DNA from 3 places in the Flavonifractor sp. DFI.6.63 genome. Region 2 is predicted to be linked to each of the others. Evidence: riboswitches for the same ligand, from Rfam matches in the RefSeq annotation. Region 2 holds a riboswitch; each other region holds the start of a gene.
The links. A riboswitch is a leader RNA that binds a small molecule or an ion and turns the genes downstream of it on or off. The one in region 2 is predicted to bind thiamine pyrophosphate.
Positions count from the first base shown of each region.

Region 1 (4,535 bases), on a different contig from region 2:
AGCCGCTGGTGGCCACCATCACCGGGTCCACCACGATATGCTCCGCCTTCCAGTCCGTCAGGGCTTGGGCGATGGCCTCGATGAGCGGCCCGCCGGACACCATGCCGATCTTCACCGCGTCGGGGCGGATATCCGAAAAGATCATGTCCAGCTGCTGCCGGAGAAAATCGGGCGGGACCTCCATGATCCCGGTGACGCCGGTGGTATTCTGGGCCGTCAGCGCCGTGATGGCGCTCATGCCGTACACCCCGTTCATGGTCATGGTTTTCAGATCAGCCTGAATTCCGGCGCCTCCGCTGCAGTCGCTGCCTGCAATGGTCAATGCTGTTTTCATGGGATAGGCCTCCTTTGTGGTTCAGCATTGTTTTGTTAAGCGGCATAAGGTGGTGCCCCCAATGTGCCGCTGGATACGTTATTCCTTTCTCAACTCGTCAAAGGCCTGCCGCAGCCCCGCCGCAGCCGCCCTGGGGTCGGCAGACTTCATGATGGCGGAGACCACGCAGATGCCTGCGATGGGGATGCCCTTCAGCACCCCCAGGTTGTCCCGGTTCAGCCCGCCGATGGCGTTCACCGGGATGGGCACCGCTTTGCAGATCTCCCCCAGGGTTTCGGTGGAGGTGATGACGGTGACCACCTTGGTGGTGGTGGGGTAGATGGCCCCCACTCCCAGGTAGTCCGCCCCCTGCTCCAGGGCCTCCAGAGCCTGGGGCACCGTTTTGGCGGTGGCCCCCACAATCTTGTCCGGCCCCAGGAGCTTTCGGGCCAGCTCCACCGGCATGTCGGACTGGCCCACATGGACCCCGTCCGTCTCCGCCGCCAGGGCCACGTCCACCCGGTCGTCCACCACCAGCGGCACCTGGTAGCGCCTGGCGAGGGCGTGGACCTTCCGGGCCAGATGGATATACTCCCGGGTGGACCGCTCCTTCTCCCGCAGCTGCAGGAAGGTCACGCCCCCCTGGAGGGCCTGCTCCACCTTTTCCAGAAATGCCGCCTCAGACAGGCCGGTGCTGTCGGTCACCAGGTAGAGGGTGGTATCAAGGTTCTTCATTGCAAAATTCCTCCGTCCGTTCACAGGCTTGGATGGTCTCCCCATCCAGGGTGGAGAGCTGGTCCAGCAGGTTCACCAGAAAGGTGCCGCTGCCCTTGGGTGTGGCCGCCTTTTCCCCCGCTACCCCCAGGGTGACGCAGGCCGCCTTCGCCGCCTCCAAAGGGGAGGCGGCGGCCAGAAAGCAGGCGCACAGGGCACCCAGCATACAGCCCGTCCCGGTGACGCTCCCCAGCTGCGGGGTGCCGTTGTGTATGGCCGTGGTCCCCGTCCCGTCGGCCACCAGGTCGGCCGCGCCGCTGGCCAGCACCACGCAGTCGTAGCGGCGGGCCAGCTCACCGGCGGCCCGGGCCGCCGCCGCCGGGGTGAGGGCTTTGTCTCCGTCCACGCCGGAGGCGGTGTAGTCCGGCCGGGCCAGGGCGTTGATCTCGGCGTAGTTGCCCTTGAGCACCGCCGGCGGGAAGTGCTCCAGCAGCCGGTTGGCGTAGTCCCGGCGCAGCCGGGAGCAGGCCACCCCCACCGCGTCCAGGACCACAGGCACCCCGTTCTTCCGGGCCGCTCCGGCGGAGCGCTCCATGGCCTCCATCCGCACATCGGTGATGTTGCCCAGGTTGAACAGCAGGGCCGCAGCCGTGGCGGTGATCTCTTCCACCTCCCGGGGGTGCTCCGCCATAATGGGCCGGGCCCCCAGGGCCAGCACGGCGTTGGCGCACTGGGTAATGGAGATGGGATTGGTGATGGCGTGGATCAGCGGGTCCGCCTCCCGCAGGGTGCAGAGCATCTGGGAGATTCTCTCACTCACCGGCCTCCGCCCCCTTTCGTTGGGCATACAGCAGGTAATAGACCAGAGCCATGACCACGAAGATGGCGATCATACCCCAGGCCGCCCAGTTCCACAGGGGGCCGGCGGTCTGGAACACCATGCCGGTGAGGATCTTGATGATGAGGTAGCCGATCACCCCCAGGGCGGCGATGGCAATGGCATTGGACAGAGGGCTGCTCCCCTCCTCAAAGCTCCGGTCGGAGAGCATCCGCTGGAACCGGGGGAGCATCCCTGCCCGGGCCAGCTGCCGCAGGAATATGAAGGCCACCGAGCCGCCGATGAGGGTGCCGCACAGGAAGGAGGGCACGTAGAACAGCCAGCTCAGTCCCTCCCGGTGCACCAGCAGGGTCATCACCGGATAGGAGACGATGGCGCCGATGATACCGGTACCCACCACCTCCCCGATGACGGCACAGATCAGCTTGCCCTTGGACGCCCGGTAGAGCACGCCGGACAGGAAGGCGCCGAACACCGCACCTGTGAGGGCCAGGGGCGGTATACCCATGGTGCTCATGCGGATGATCCCGATGAGGGTGGCGCACAGCAGGGCGTACCAGGGCCCCATGAGCACCGCGCACACGATGTTGATGAGGTGAGCGGTGGGACACATCCCCTCCACCCGGAGGATGGGGGAGATCACCACGCCGATGGCCACCATCATGGCCAGAAATACCATACGGAAGATCTTTTTGGATTGGTTCATGGCTTGACACTCTTTTCGTAAATCAGATTACGAAAGTAGACAGCTTTCGCACGGTCGAGGCTCCCTAGCCTCCTCTCACCCCGAAACACGGGTTCCCATCGCAGCATTTCTCAGGCGCAAGGCGCTCCCCTTCCACCCGCCGGTTTTTTCGACCCCTTTCCCTCCTTTCAGCACATAAAAAACGGGGATTATCCCGCTGGATAATCCCCGCCATAAAGCGAATTCCGCTGTTTCCCTACGTTGGCATTACCCAAATCAGGTTATCGGTCTAAGGTCATACCTTACTCTCAGCCTGTCACACAAGCTCCCGTTTTTTATTCTGTTATTGGGGTACAGTATATTCCCTTCTCCGGCAAAATGCAAGCTTTTTCGCCGCGGCATTTCAGCGGGAAAGCAGAATCCATAATTGAGGGGGAAATACCACGCGGGAAAAATATCAGACAGGAAACCGCATATCATGGCCTTTATTTCCGATAACACGGATGCTGAGGGCGCCAGTGCGCATATAACTGCCGGTTTTGATGGTCCTGGGGCCGAGATCCAACCCAATGTCTCGGGCAGTAAGTCCCTCAGGGTCCGGGAGCCGGAGGGGGAAAAGACAGCAAAAAGCCGCTGTTTCCTTTTGGAAACAGCGGCTTTTCTGGTGGACGATACAGGACTTGAACCTGTGACCTCCCGCACGTCAACATCGAAAAATGATTTTTTCTAACACTTTTTGGCGGTTTACAGCTGTTTCTCTTTTAGTTAGGTTGCTTTTTGATGCGTTTGAAGCACAGACTTTCCGGTTGTTCCAGCTCTGTCTGTGGCTGGCTGTGTGGTCAAAGAAATTGTCAAACTGGATTGTGAACTGGGTCAACTTAGAAAGCCGTATGCCCTCTGATTTCTATTTGGGAAAACTAGTGAACGAAGGCGATTTTAGTACGCTGTAGACAAAGATAGGGGATGGACAATAAAGTACACATCGCAAGTCAAGTACGCCAAACCTGCCTGGCATCAGCCATGTCTCCTGATCAAATTCGGAATGGGGCCAGGCTATTAGAATCTGCAGCAGACGGTTATCCCTGCCCATCATACTGCGCTAGAACTGGACCATAAAAAGCGGCGTGGCCAATACATGCATATTGCGCCGCTGATATGTACCATCTAGAGCACCGCCAAATCCATAGACATCCACACATTCACCACCAGTGCGCTGAGATGCCGCAGCATCCGGAGCTGTTGCGTTCCAATGGCTGCTCTGGCTTCCAGGGACAGCAACGCGACGAGAATGCCAAGCAGCAGAAATAGCCCCGAACATATAAAGGCGGCAGCGTAGTGCTATAGCCTTCGTCCTCGGAGAGCATCTGGCTCAATTGCACCAGTTGCTCGCAGTTCGGGTTGGCCGGGCGAGAAAAAGAATGACAAAATGCCCATCGTAGCTAAAAACAGGATATTAGATGATAAACATAAACTTTGTACATTAGAGCACCAACCTCAACCGGAACCAACCGTCTGTCAGGTCAAACTGGCAGACGGCTCCGTTTTTCTGGCAAAAAGCAGAGATGGAATGTACCTCAGACCGTGTCCCTCCTTTTGTGCTACCGGAAGACCGTTGCTGTCAAAGGTGACATTGGCAGTACAAGGATTCGTGAGTTCCAGCATGACACCAGGCGTCCCCACCATCTTGCACCGGATCTTTCGCTGTTTTCGGGGCAACGAGAGATTTGCGTGAATGGCATTTTCCAGGGCATTTGCCACGACGATGGCCAATTCGCCCTCATCCACCGGCAGGGTGCTAGGCGGAGAAAGCTTTGCCTCCACGGAGATCCCTTGATTTTGAGCCTGGTCAAAGCAAGAGGAAAACACCGCGTCCAGCACGGGAGGGCGACACCAGCGGATCTCCTTGTGCTCATCCAGCCGCTTTTGGGCAGCGTCCAGAAACTCCAGCGCGGACTTCTTGTCTCCACGCGATACCAGTTCTGTAA
Region 1 is NZ_JANGBE010000003.1:18,174-22,708, reverse strand. Features, by position in the region: gene thiD (bifunctional hydroxymethylpyrimidine kinase/phosphomethylpyrimidine kinase) at 1-334, opposite strand, end outside; gene thiE (thiamine phosphate synthase) at 413-1,048, opposite strand; gene thiM (hydroxyethylthiazole kinase) at 1,035-1,847, opposite strand; partial or broken gene thiW (energy coupling factor transporter S component ThiW) at 2,050-2,571, opposite strand; TPP riboswitch at 2,787-2,892, opposite strand; gene NE547_RS01955 (hypothetical protein) at 3,029-3,280, shown strand; gene NE547_RS01950 (sensor histidine kinase) at 4,066-4,535, opposite strand, start outside.
Region 1: linked by a shared signal. The riboswitch ahead of thiW (energy coupling factor transporter S component ThiW) and the one ahead of NE547_RS00430 (energy-coupled thiamine transporter ThiT) in region 2 are both predicted to bind thiamine pyrophosphate.

Region 2 (4,535 bases):
TGCCCTGGCCTATCTCCTATAAGCGACCAGACGGGAGCGCCCGTCCGCCTGCAGGGCGGAACGGGCGCTCCCGTCTGGTCGCGGGGCGTTATCAAGGCCTTTGCACGGCGGCGCGCCTGCGCCGCCCCTTCCGCGCCGGGAGGCGGGGCAGCTCCGGAAGGGCAAGACTGCCGCCGTCGGTGGCGGCGGAGATCAGATAGCGGTAGACCCGGCCCTTTTGCCGCTCGTACAGGTCCAGGGTCTGATAGAGGTCCTTGTAATAGGAAAAGGTCTTCTGCTTCATCTCCAGAGTGCGGCGCAGGGTGGGCTGGGTCATGACCAGACTGTCCTCCCGTTTGATATAACAGCACACCGGCTCCGGGACGGCGGCCACCAGACGGACATATTTGATGTACTCCAGATTGAACAGAAAATCCTCGCACCAGCTCAGCTCCTCCGGGCAGCGCAGCTGGTGGGCCTCCACAATGCTGCGGCGGTAGAGCTTGTTCCAAAGCACCCCGTAGTAGAAGTTGGCGGGGGCCTTGACCATCTCCTCTGCAAACTCTGTCCGCGTGAGCACCCGGCGGCCCCGGATATGCCCCTGCAGCGCCTGGCGCTGACCGGATACCCGGTAAAAACGGGCGATCACCAGGTCGGTGCCGGTGCTCAGAGCGGCGTGGACCAGGACCTCAGTGGCGTTGGACAGGAGCCGGTCGTCCCCGTCCACAAACTGGAGGTACTGCCCCGTAGCCGCCGCCAGTCCCGCGTTGCGGGCGGCGGAGACCCCTGCGTTTTGCTGATGGATGACCCGAAAGCGCGCGTCCCGCTCCGCCGCCGCGCGGCACAGGGAGAGGCTTTCGTCCGTGCTGCCGTCGTCCACCAGTATGACCTCGATCTCCCGCCAGGTCTGGACGCGGATGCTCTCCAGACAGGCGGGAAGATACGCCGCCACGTTGTATACCGGCACGATGATGCTGACCTTTGCGCGTTCCAAAACGACACTCCTTTTTGTAATGTGCTCAAATCCCATTATAATGCGCCCGCCGCCGGGCCGCAAGAGCGGATCGCACGAAGGCGCGCCGGAACAGGGGCGGGGCATTGCAATGTTTTGGCGCCTGTGGTACACTATCCGGGAACCAAACGCCCGATGGGCGTGCAAAGGAGAGCGCTTATGCTGTATTTGATCCTTGCGGCCCTTCTGGTCGCCCTCGACCAGGCGGTGAAATTTTTGGTACGCGCCCACATTCCGCTGGGGGGCTCCCTTCCCGTTCTGCCCGGTGTGCTGGACCTGACCTATGTGCAGAACACCGGGGCGGCCTTTTCCCTGTTTACCGGGCATACCTGGCTTCTGACCATCATCTCCCTGGCGGTCTCCGTGGCGCTGGCGGCGGCGCTGGTAAAGGGCGTGCTGCGGCATCCCTTTGCCCGCTGCGCCCTGGCGGTGGTGCTGGCCGGTGCGGTGGGCAACCTGATCGACCGGGCCTTCCTGCGCTTCGTGACCGATATGTTCCGCACGCTGTTCCTGGATTTCCCCGTCTTCAATGTGGCGGATATCTGTGTGGTGCTGGGGGGCATCGCCCTGTGCGTGTACGTGATCTTTTTCTACGATAAGTACGAGAAACGGGAGAAGCAGGATGACGCCGCTCCATCTGACGGCTGACCGGGCCGGGGAGCGGGTGGACCAGTTCCTCGCCCGCACCCTGCCGGAGCTGACCCGCTCCGCCGCCCAGCGGCTGCTGGAGGAGGGCGCGGTCACCCGCGGCGGCGGGCGGGTAAAGAAGAATGACAAGACCGCCCCCGGCGACGTGTTTACCGTCGTCCTGCCCGACCCTGCCCCGATTGACGTGCTCCCCCAAAAGATCCCGCTGGATGTGATCTACGAGGACGGCGACGTGATCGTGGTCAACAAGCCCGTGGGGCTGGTGGTCCACCCTGCGCCGGGCCATCCGGACGGGACCCTGGTCAACGCGCTGCTGTATCACTGCGGAGCGTCCCTCTCGGGCATCAACGGGGCGCTGCGCCCCGGGATCGTGCACCGGATCGACCGGGACACTTCCGGTCTGATCATCGCGGCCAAAAACGATTTTGCCCACCTGGCGCTGGCCGAACAGCTGCAGGATCACTCCCTTTACCGGGAATACGAGGCCGTGTGTGTGGGCAATCTGAAGCAGGATGCCGGTACGGTCCGCGCACCCATCGCCCGGCACCCCACCGACCGGAAACGGATGGCGGTGGATGTGCTCCACGGCCGGGAGGCGGTGACCCACTGGACGGTGTTGGAGCGGTTGGGGGGCTATACCCATATCCAGTGCCGACTGGAGACCGGCCGCACCCATCAGATCCGGGTCCACATGGCGAAGCTGGGGCATCCCCTGCTGGGGGACACGGTATACGGGGCCAAAAAGCCCTACCCCGGCCTGGCGGGCCAGTGCCTGCACGCCCGCAGGCTCTCCTTCACCCACCCACGGACGGGACGGCGCATGACCCTGGAGTGCCCGCTCCCCCCTTATTTTGCGCAGGTATTGACAAAACTGCGGCAGTTGGTATAGAATTTGCAGTAACCGCAGGACAAATCGAATAGCAGGGGCGCTGGACGCATGTCCGGCTGAGATGGACGCCTATCGCGGCGCACGGTCCCTTGAACCTGATCCGGGTAATGCCGGCGTAGGAAGAGTATTCGGCACACATTGTCGTTTCTCCCGTACCGCATTGCGCTACACCCGGTTTGCGCTGCGGTACATCTTTTTGGGAGGAATCTGTTCTATGACAACCACAAGCAATCAGAAATCGCACCTGGGCGTGCGGATGCTCTGCGAAGGGGCGATCATGATCGCCCTGTCCCTCGTGCTGGGGCTGCTGAAGGTGTTCGAGCTGCCTCAGGGCGGCTCCGTCTCGCTGGAGATGCTGCCCCTGCTGCTGTTCTGCGTACGCTGGGGCATGGGCGGCGGCTTGATCGCCTGCTTTGCCTTTGGGATTCTCCAGGTGTTTATCCAGGGCGCGGTGAGCTGGGGCTGGCAGTCCATCCTGCTGGACTATGTGCTGGCCTTCGGCGTCATCGGCGTGGCCGGCCTGGGCAAGGGCAAGCCGGGCGGCATTTTCTGGGGCAGCATCCTGGGCGGCGCGGCCCGGTTCATCATCCACTACATCAGCGGTATTACCATTTATAAGATTGTGGCCCCGACGGAGATCTTCGGCACGGTGTTTGATAACCCCTCCCTCTACTCGCTGGTCTACAACGGCAGCTATGTGGGCATTGACATCGTTTTGTGCCTGGTGATTTTCGGTATCCTCTATGCACCGCTGAAAAAGTACTTTACGGGGGCCGATCTGAAGAAATAAGGTGTGACGCATTTGGGCAAGTTCAACGGTGTGCTTCTGGTCAGCGATTTTGACGACACGCTGTACGGCTCCGACCTGCGGGTGTCCGAGGAGAACCGGCGCGCGCTCGACTATTTTACCGGCGCGGGCGGGATCTTTACCGTAGCCACCGGGCGGGCCCACCCCACCTTTGCGCCCCACGCCGCCAGCGTACCCATCAACGCGCCGGTCGTCCTCTCCAACGGCGCCTGCCTGTACGACTTCCAAGCCGACCGGGTGGTCCGTGAGACCTTCCTGCCCCGGCGGGCGGCCCGGGACCTGCAGGAGGTGGCCCGCCGCTTCCCGGAGATCGGCTTTGAGGCCTATCACCAGGACGAGATCTATGCCTATCAGCCCAACGAGGTCACCTTTCATCATCTGCGCCGGGCCCAGGCCGCCTATACCGAACGGCCCATCCTGGAGATGCCCCTGCCCTGGACCAAGGCCATCCTCCAGCAGCGCAATCCCCTGCTGCGGTCCGTTCAGCGCTACATCCTGGAACGTTGGGCAGAGCACTATGAGGCCATCTTCTCCAACGCCGTGCTGCTGGAGCTGACCGCCAAGGGCAGTACCAAGGGCGGCATGGTGCGCTGCCTGGCCCGGCTGCTGGGCATTGAGGAGCGGAACATTTACTGCGTGGGGGACAATCAGAACGACATCCCCATGCTGGCCGTCTCGGCCATTCCCTTCGCCCCGTCCAACTGCGCGCAGGAGGTGCGGGACTGGGGCGCGCGCATTCTGAGCTCCTGTGACGAAAGCTGCGTGGCCCAGATCGTCGCGATTCTGGATAAGCGATATTAAAACAAGGACAAGGACCGGGCCCGGCATTTGCCGGGCCCGGTCCTTGTCCCTGTCGAAAAAGGCCTGGCCTTTTCCGGCAGGGGGGCTACAGGACGGCCAGGACTCGATTCCTGCGGAAAAGTCGCCCTGTCCGTCCTGAGGAGGGGCATTTCCTTCCCCCGTCTGCGGACGGCGGAACTCTGTAAGGCACCCCTGCGGGAGAGCGCGGTACGCCGGTGCGCTACAGGGCCTCCAGCGTACCCGCCAGCAGCAGGGCGTAATCGGGCAGCGTGTCCAGAGGGGCCCGCTCGGAGACTGAGTGGGCGTCCAGAATATCGGGGCCGGTGCTGGCCATGACCAGGCCGGGGGCTTTGGGGCCCAGCACTGAGGGCTCCAGACCCACATGGACCGTGGAGACC
Region 2 is NZ_JANGBE010000001.1:99,117-103,651, reverse strand. Features, by position in the region: gene NE547_RS00450 (hypothetical protein) at 1-22, shown strand, start outside; gene NE547_RS00445 (glycosyltransferase) at 92-973, opposite strand; gene lspA (signal peptidase II) at 1,151-1,639, shown strand; gene NE547_RS00435 (RluA family pseudouridine synthase) at 1,614-2,528, shown strand; TPP riboswitch at 2,552-2,668, shown strand; gene NE547_RS00430 (energy-coupled thiamine transporter ThiT) at 2,743-3,318, shown strand; gene NE547_RS00425 (HAD-IIB family hydrolase) at 3,322-4,137, shown strand; gene NE547_RS00420 (M20/M25/M40 family metallo-hydrolase) at 4,358-4,535, opposite strand, start outside.

Region 3 (4,535 bases), on a different contig from region 2:
ACCACCGCCACGCCGTCCACGCCGCTGCCCTTCAGGGCCGGGAGATTGTCGGCGTTGATCCCGCCGATGGCTACCACCGGGATGGTCACGGCGTCGCAGATGGCGCGCAGCCGGGCAAGCGTCAGGCTCCCGGCGTCCGCTTTGGTGGTAGTGGAGAACACCGCTCCCGCGCCGATGTAATCCGCCCCGGCCTGCTCGGCGGCTACGGCGGCGTCTACGGTGTTGGCGGAAATGCCCAGGATCTTGTCCGGGCCGATGAGGGAGCGCACCGGTTTGCCCGCCAGATCGGACTGCCCCATGTGAACTCCGTCGGCGCCGCATTCCAGCGCCACTTCAATGGAGTCGTTGACCACGAAGGGGACGTGGTACCGGGCGGCCTGAGCCTGCAGGCGCTTGGCTTCCGCCAGAAAAGCATCCCGCTCCAGGGCCTTCTCCCGGATCTGGAGGAAGGTGGCGCCGTTGGCAAGCACACGCTCCACATCCTCGGTAAGGGGGCGTCCGTTCAGCCAGGTGCGGTCGGTGACCGCGTACAGCAGCAGGGAGGCGCGGATCTCATCCTTGGTAAACTTCATAGCGGACTCCTTCTCTCAATTGGGTTTCGGTGAGGCGGAACACCCCGTCGATCAAATGCGTGCGGAAGCTGGCGTTGCCGGCGCCGCTGCGCAGGCGGTGCGCCTCGGCCAGCTCCCCCGCCACCCCGAGGGCGGCCGCGGCTGCGGCTGCGGCCGCAAAGGGATGTTCCGGCGATGCTCCGCAGAAAGCGCCGGTCAGGGCGGCGAGCATGCACCCGCTGCCGGTGATGCGGGCCATGGTGGGTACGCCGTTATGGAGCAGCAGGGTCCTGTGCCCGTCGGAGACGATGTCGGTAGCGCCGGAGAGGGCGATCACCGCCCCGGTGCGCCGGGCCAGGCGTTCGGTCAGCTCTGCCGCTTGGGGCAGCGTTTGTTGGGTAACGGCGTCCCCGGCGGATACGTCCACCCCGCTGCCGCCCCGCTGCCCCAGGGCCAGGGAGCGGATCTCGGAAGCATTGCCGCGGATGACGGCAAAGCCAAGCACCGCCAGCAGGCGGCGGCAGGCCTGCCGCCGCAGCGTGGTGGCTCCGGCGGCCACCGGGTCCAGTACCACGGGGATTCCAAGGGCGTTGGCCGTTTTCCCGGCCAGGAGCATGGCCTCCAGCTCCCCGACGGCTCCCAGGTTGAGCACCAGAGCCTGGGCCCCCGCGACCGATTCTTCCACCTCGCGGAGGTCGTGGGCCATGGTGGGAGATCCGCCGGCGGCCAGGATCATGTTGGCGCAGTCGTTGACGGTGACAAAGTTGGTAATGCACTGTACCAGGGGCGCGGCGCTCCGCACCGCCCGGAGCCGGGCGGCAAATTCGGCTGGCTGCATAGGTCCCTCCCCCTTAACGGTTGAGTTGATTCAGCATCCGGTTCAGAGCGCCGGAGTGCCTGAGAAGGAGAAGGACGGCGCAGCCCATCCCGCCGCCCACGGCAGCGGAGGGAACATAGAAGGGGATGTAGTAGAAGGGAGAGTGAGGGGGGAGACCGTAGAATAGCCGCATCAGTGGGTAAACGGCTATGGCGCTGAGGATGCCGGTGCCGAATACCTCGCCGGCATACGCCAGCCAGAGCTTGCGCGTTTTCTGATACAGCAGGGCGGAGAGAAACGCGCCGAACACGGCGCCCACCAGAGCCTGGATGGTCCGCCCCGTGAGCACCATCCGCAGCAGCCCGGTCAGGGCGGCGGCGGCCAGCCCGTACCAGGGGCCCAGGAACACGGCCCCCAGAAGGTTGCAGAAATGCTGGAAGGGCGCCATAGCGGGAAAATAGACGAAGGTGGAGAGCACGAAGCTCAGCACGGCCAGCATGGTGGTAAGCGCCATTTTTCGTACTGAGACGCCGCCGGCCCGGGTCATGGCGGACGCAGAATGAATCGGTTGCATCGGAATTTCCTCCTCCCTTACAGGGTTTGATAGCGGCCCGTCTTATCCGCAATGGTCCAGACGCCGTCGGGCTTGTAGCTGATCTTTACGTAGCTCATCACGCTGGGGGAGCCTGCCCGCACACAGATGCGGCAGCATTCCTTTACAAGATCCAGAAGCTGGTCCAGCTCACCCTCCAGCGTGGTCTCAAAAGGGCCTACCGCATAGTGCAGGCCGGTGGAGGCCAGGTAGGAAATGACCTCGTCCACGATGCGGCGGGTCTCCTCCTGCTCCAGGACCTTGGGAAGGACCTGGATGGCGACGCTCGCATTCATTGCACGGCGCCCCCTTCCAAAATGGCATAATTGTGTTTCAGCGGACCGCTGCCGCCGCCCAGGTCCAGCCCGGCCTCCAGGGCGGCGGTGATGTAGGCCTTGGCCATTCCGACCGCCTCGGGCAGGGCGTGGCCCAGGGCCAGGAAAGAGGCGATGGCGGAGGACAGCGTGCAGCCCGAACCGTGATTGTTGGGGTTGTCTACCCGGCACGCCCGGAACCAGCGGGCCGTGCCGCCGTGCCAGAGCAGATCGTCCGCATCGGCCGTCCGGTGACCGCCTTTTACCAGCACGGCGCCGGGGAGAACCGTTCCGACGGCCTCGGCGGCCCGGAGCATATCCGCCTCATCCCCGATGGGGAAACCGCATAGCCGTTCCGCCTCCGGAAGGTTGGGGGTGATGACTTCTGCCAGGGGGAAGAGCTCTTCCATCAGGGCGGAAAGCGCGCTCTCCCGCATCAGGCTGCTGCCGCTGGTGGCCGCCATCACCGGATCGACTACGATGTGCGCGGCCTGGTACTCCCGCAGCTTAGCCCCAATGGTGCGGATGATGTCCGCGTTGGATACCATGCCGATCTTTACCGCATCGGGGCGAATGTCCCGAAAGACGCAGTCCAGCTGCTGCCCTACGAATGCGGGAGCGGCTTCCAGCACGCCGTAGACCCCGGTCGTGTTTTGAGCCGTAAGCGCGGTGACGGCGCTCATGCCGTACACCCCCAGACAGGTCATGGTCTTCAGATCGGCCTGGATACCTGCCCCACCGCTGGAGTCACTGCCGGCGATGGTCAATACTGTTTTCATTTCGATACCTCCCAAAGAAAAAACTCGGAACGCCCGTCCAGGAGCGCTCCGAGTAATAGACTTTGACGGCTGGGGCCGCAAAGGGCCCAAGCCGTATGTTACTCACTGCGTCCCTACGTTGGCATTATCCACATCAGGTAAGGTCGGGATGTTTCCCCTCTCAGCCCTTCTTCAGAGCTCCCTTGCAGGCAACCATATTGACTTGTCGCAGAAGAAACCGCAGTGCGGCTCATTCTGCAACCATTACTATAACACAGGAATGAACGAAAGTAAAGATGAAACCGAAGGAGGAATGTTTCGCTCGCCCCAAAGGCCGGAAGAAATGCGTATAGAACGTTTTTTGTTTTTCGATAGCGCGTCAAGAAGGCGGAGGATGAGTACAAGGCGGCATGCCCAAACGGGTTATCCGTCCGATGATCTGTTGAATGGCTGCAGCAGGGAGGCATGGCGCCCTGGTGCCGGGGATTATTTTGTACGGCGCTCCCCCCCTGGGGGGGAGCGCCGTATTGGCAGTGTGCAGGCCGCCCTATGCTTTGGACCAACTTCAAATATACTGCGCGGCGTTGTGCCCAAAGTTTGATTTCGTCCATGGTAATAAAGGCATACCTGGTATCACAAATAGTGACAGACGCGACCGTGCTCAGATCAAATGCTTTTTTCGGTATAAACTGATATTTGGAATCGTCATCGTTTGATGACCGGCCGCCGGCGTAAACGCTTGGGATTTGGCCGATTACTTCCGATGTTCCATCTTAAGGCAACACCGCACAATTCCCCACGCACGTCTTGGCGGCCAATTTGCCCCACAAATGCGTTGCAAAACCTTGCAATACAAAAAGTATTCCTGCGGTTTCGCGCCTTTTTGCGGCACAAATTTTCGCGCCGATCCGCACGCGTTGAAGCATGCGGTAATGCCTTAATAATTTAGCCTCGCCCCACGCAGAGTTTCGTCCACGCTCGCCCACCCGTTCTTGGAAAACAGGGATCTTGTAATGATGGCACGAGACTCAGGCAACGCCTCGATATCTTCCGGACCGGCGATTTGATCAACTGCTTGATCCGCGTTCGATATGGTTGCCCACTCCGCGATACCCGGACGCTCAAGTTCTAACCTCAATCTATCCTGCACAGATTGAACTGTTCAGCTTGGCGTTCAGTAGGCCTGTTTAATTCTCAAGAATCAATTTCTTCCATCATTGTGGGGAAAAAATACTTAGTACCGTCAATGGTAATAGACTCTACCGCGCTCAAATCAAATGCCTGCTTTGGTGTAAATTGGTATCTTTGTTTGCCCTCATATACGGCATCCGGAGTTCTGCCGCTAGGCTGCAACCAAATGCCCGCTAAGTTACGTGGGATTTCGTCAATCACATCGGATGTTCTGTCTTTGTAATTTACCGATGCTCCCTGCAACGCCTCATTTACGCTAACGGTCCAATTGTTACGGAACAGACCTCGTATAAAATTTCCTTTTATATCTTC
Region 3 is NZ_JANGBE010000033.1:14,600-19,134, reverse strand. Features, by position in the region: gene thiE (thiamine phosphate synthase) at 1-572, opposite strand, end outside; gene thiM (hydroxyethylthiazole kinase) at 553-1,389, opposite strand; gene thiW (energy coupling factor transporter S component ThiW) at 1,403-1,942, opposite strand; gene NE547_RS14530 (thiamine-binding protein) at 1,960-2,256, opposite strand; gene thiD (bifunctional hydroxymethylpyrimidine kinase/phosphomethylpyrimidine kinase) at 2,253-3,053, opposite strand; TPP riboswitch at 3,146-3,247, opposite strand; gene NE547_RS14520 (hypothetical protein) at 4,227-4,535, opposite strand, start outside.
Region 3: linked by a shared signal. The riboswitch ahead of thiD (bifunctional hydroxymethylpyrimidine kinase/phosphomethylpyrimidine kinase) and the one ahead of NE547_RS00430 (energy-coupled thiamine transporter ThiT) in region 2 are both predicted to bind thiamine pyrophosphate.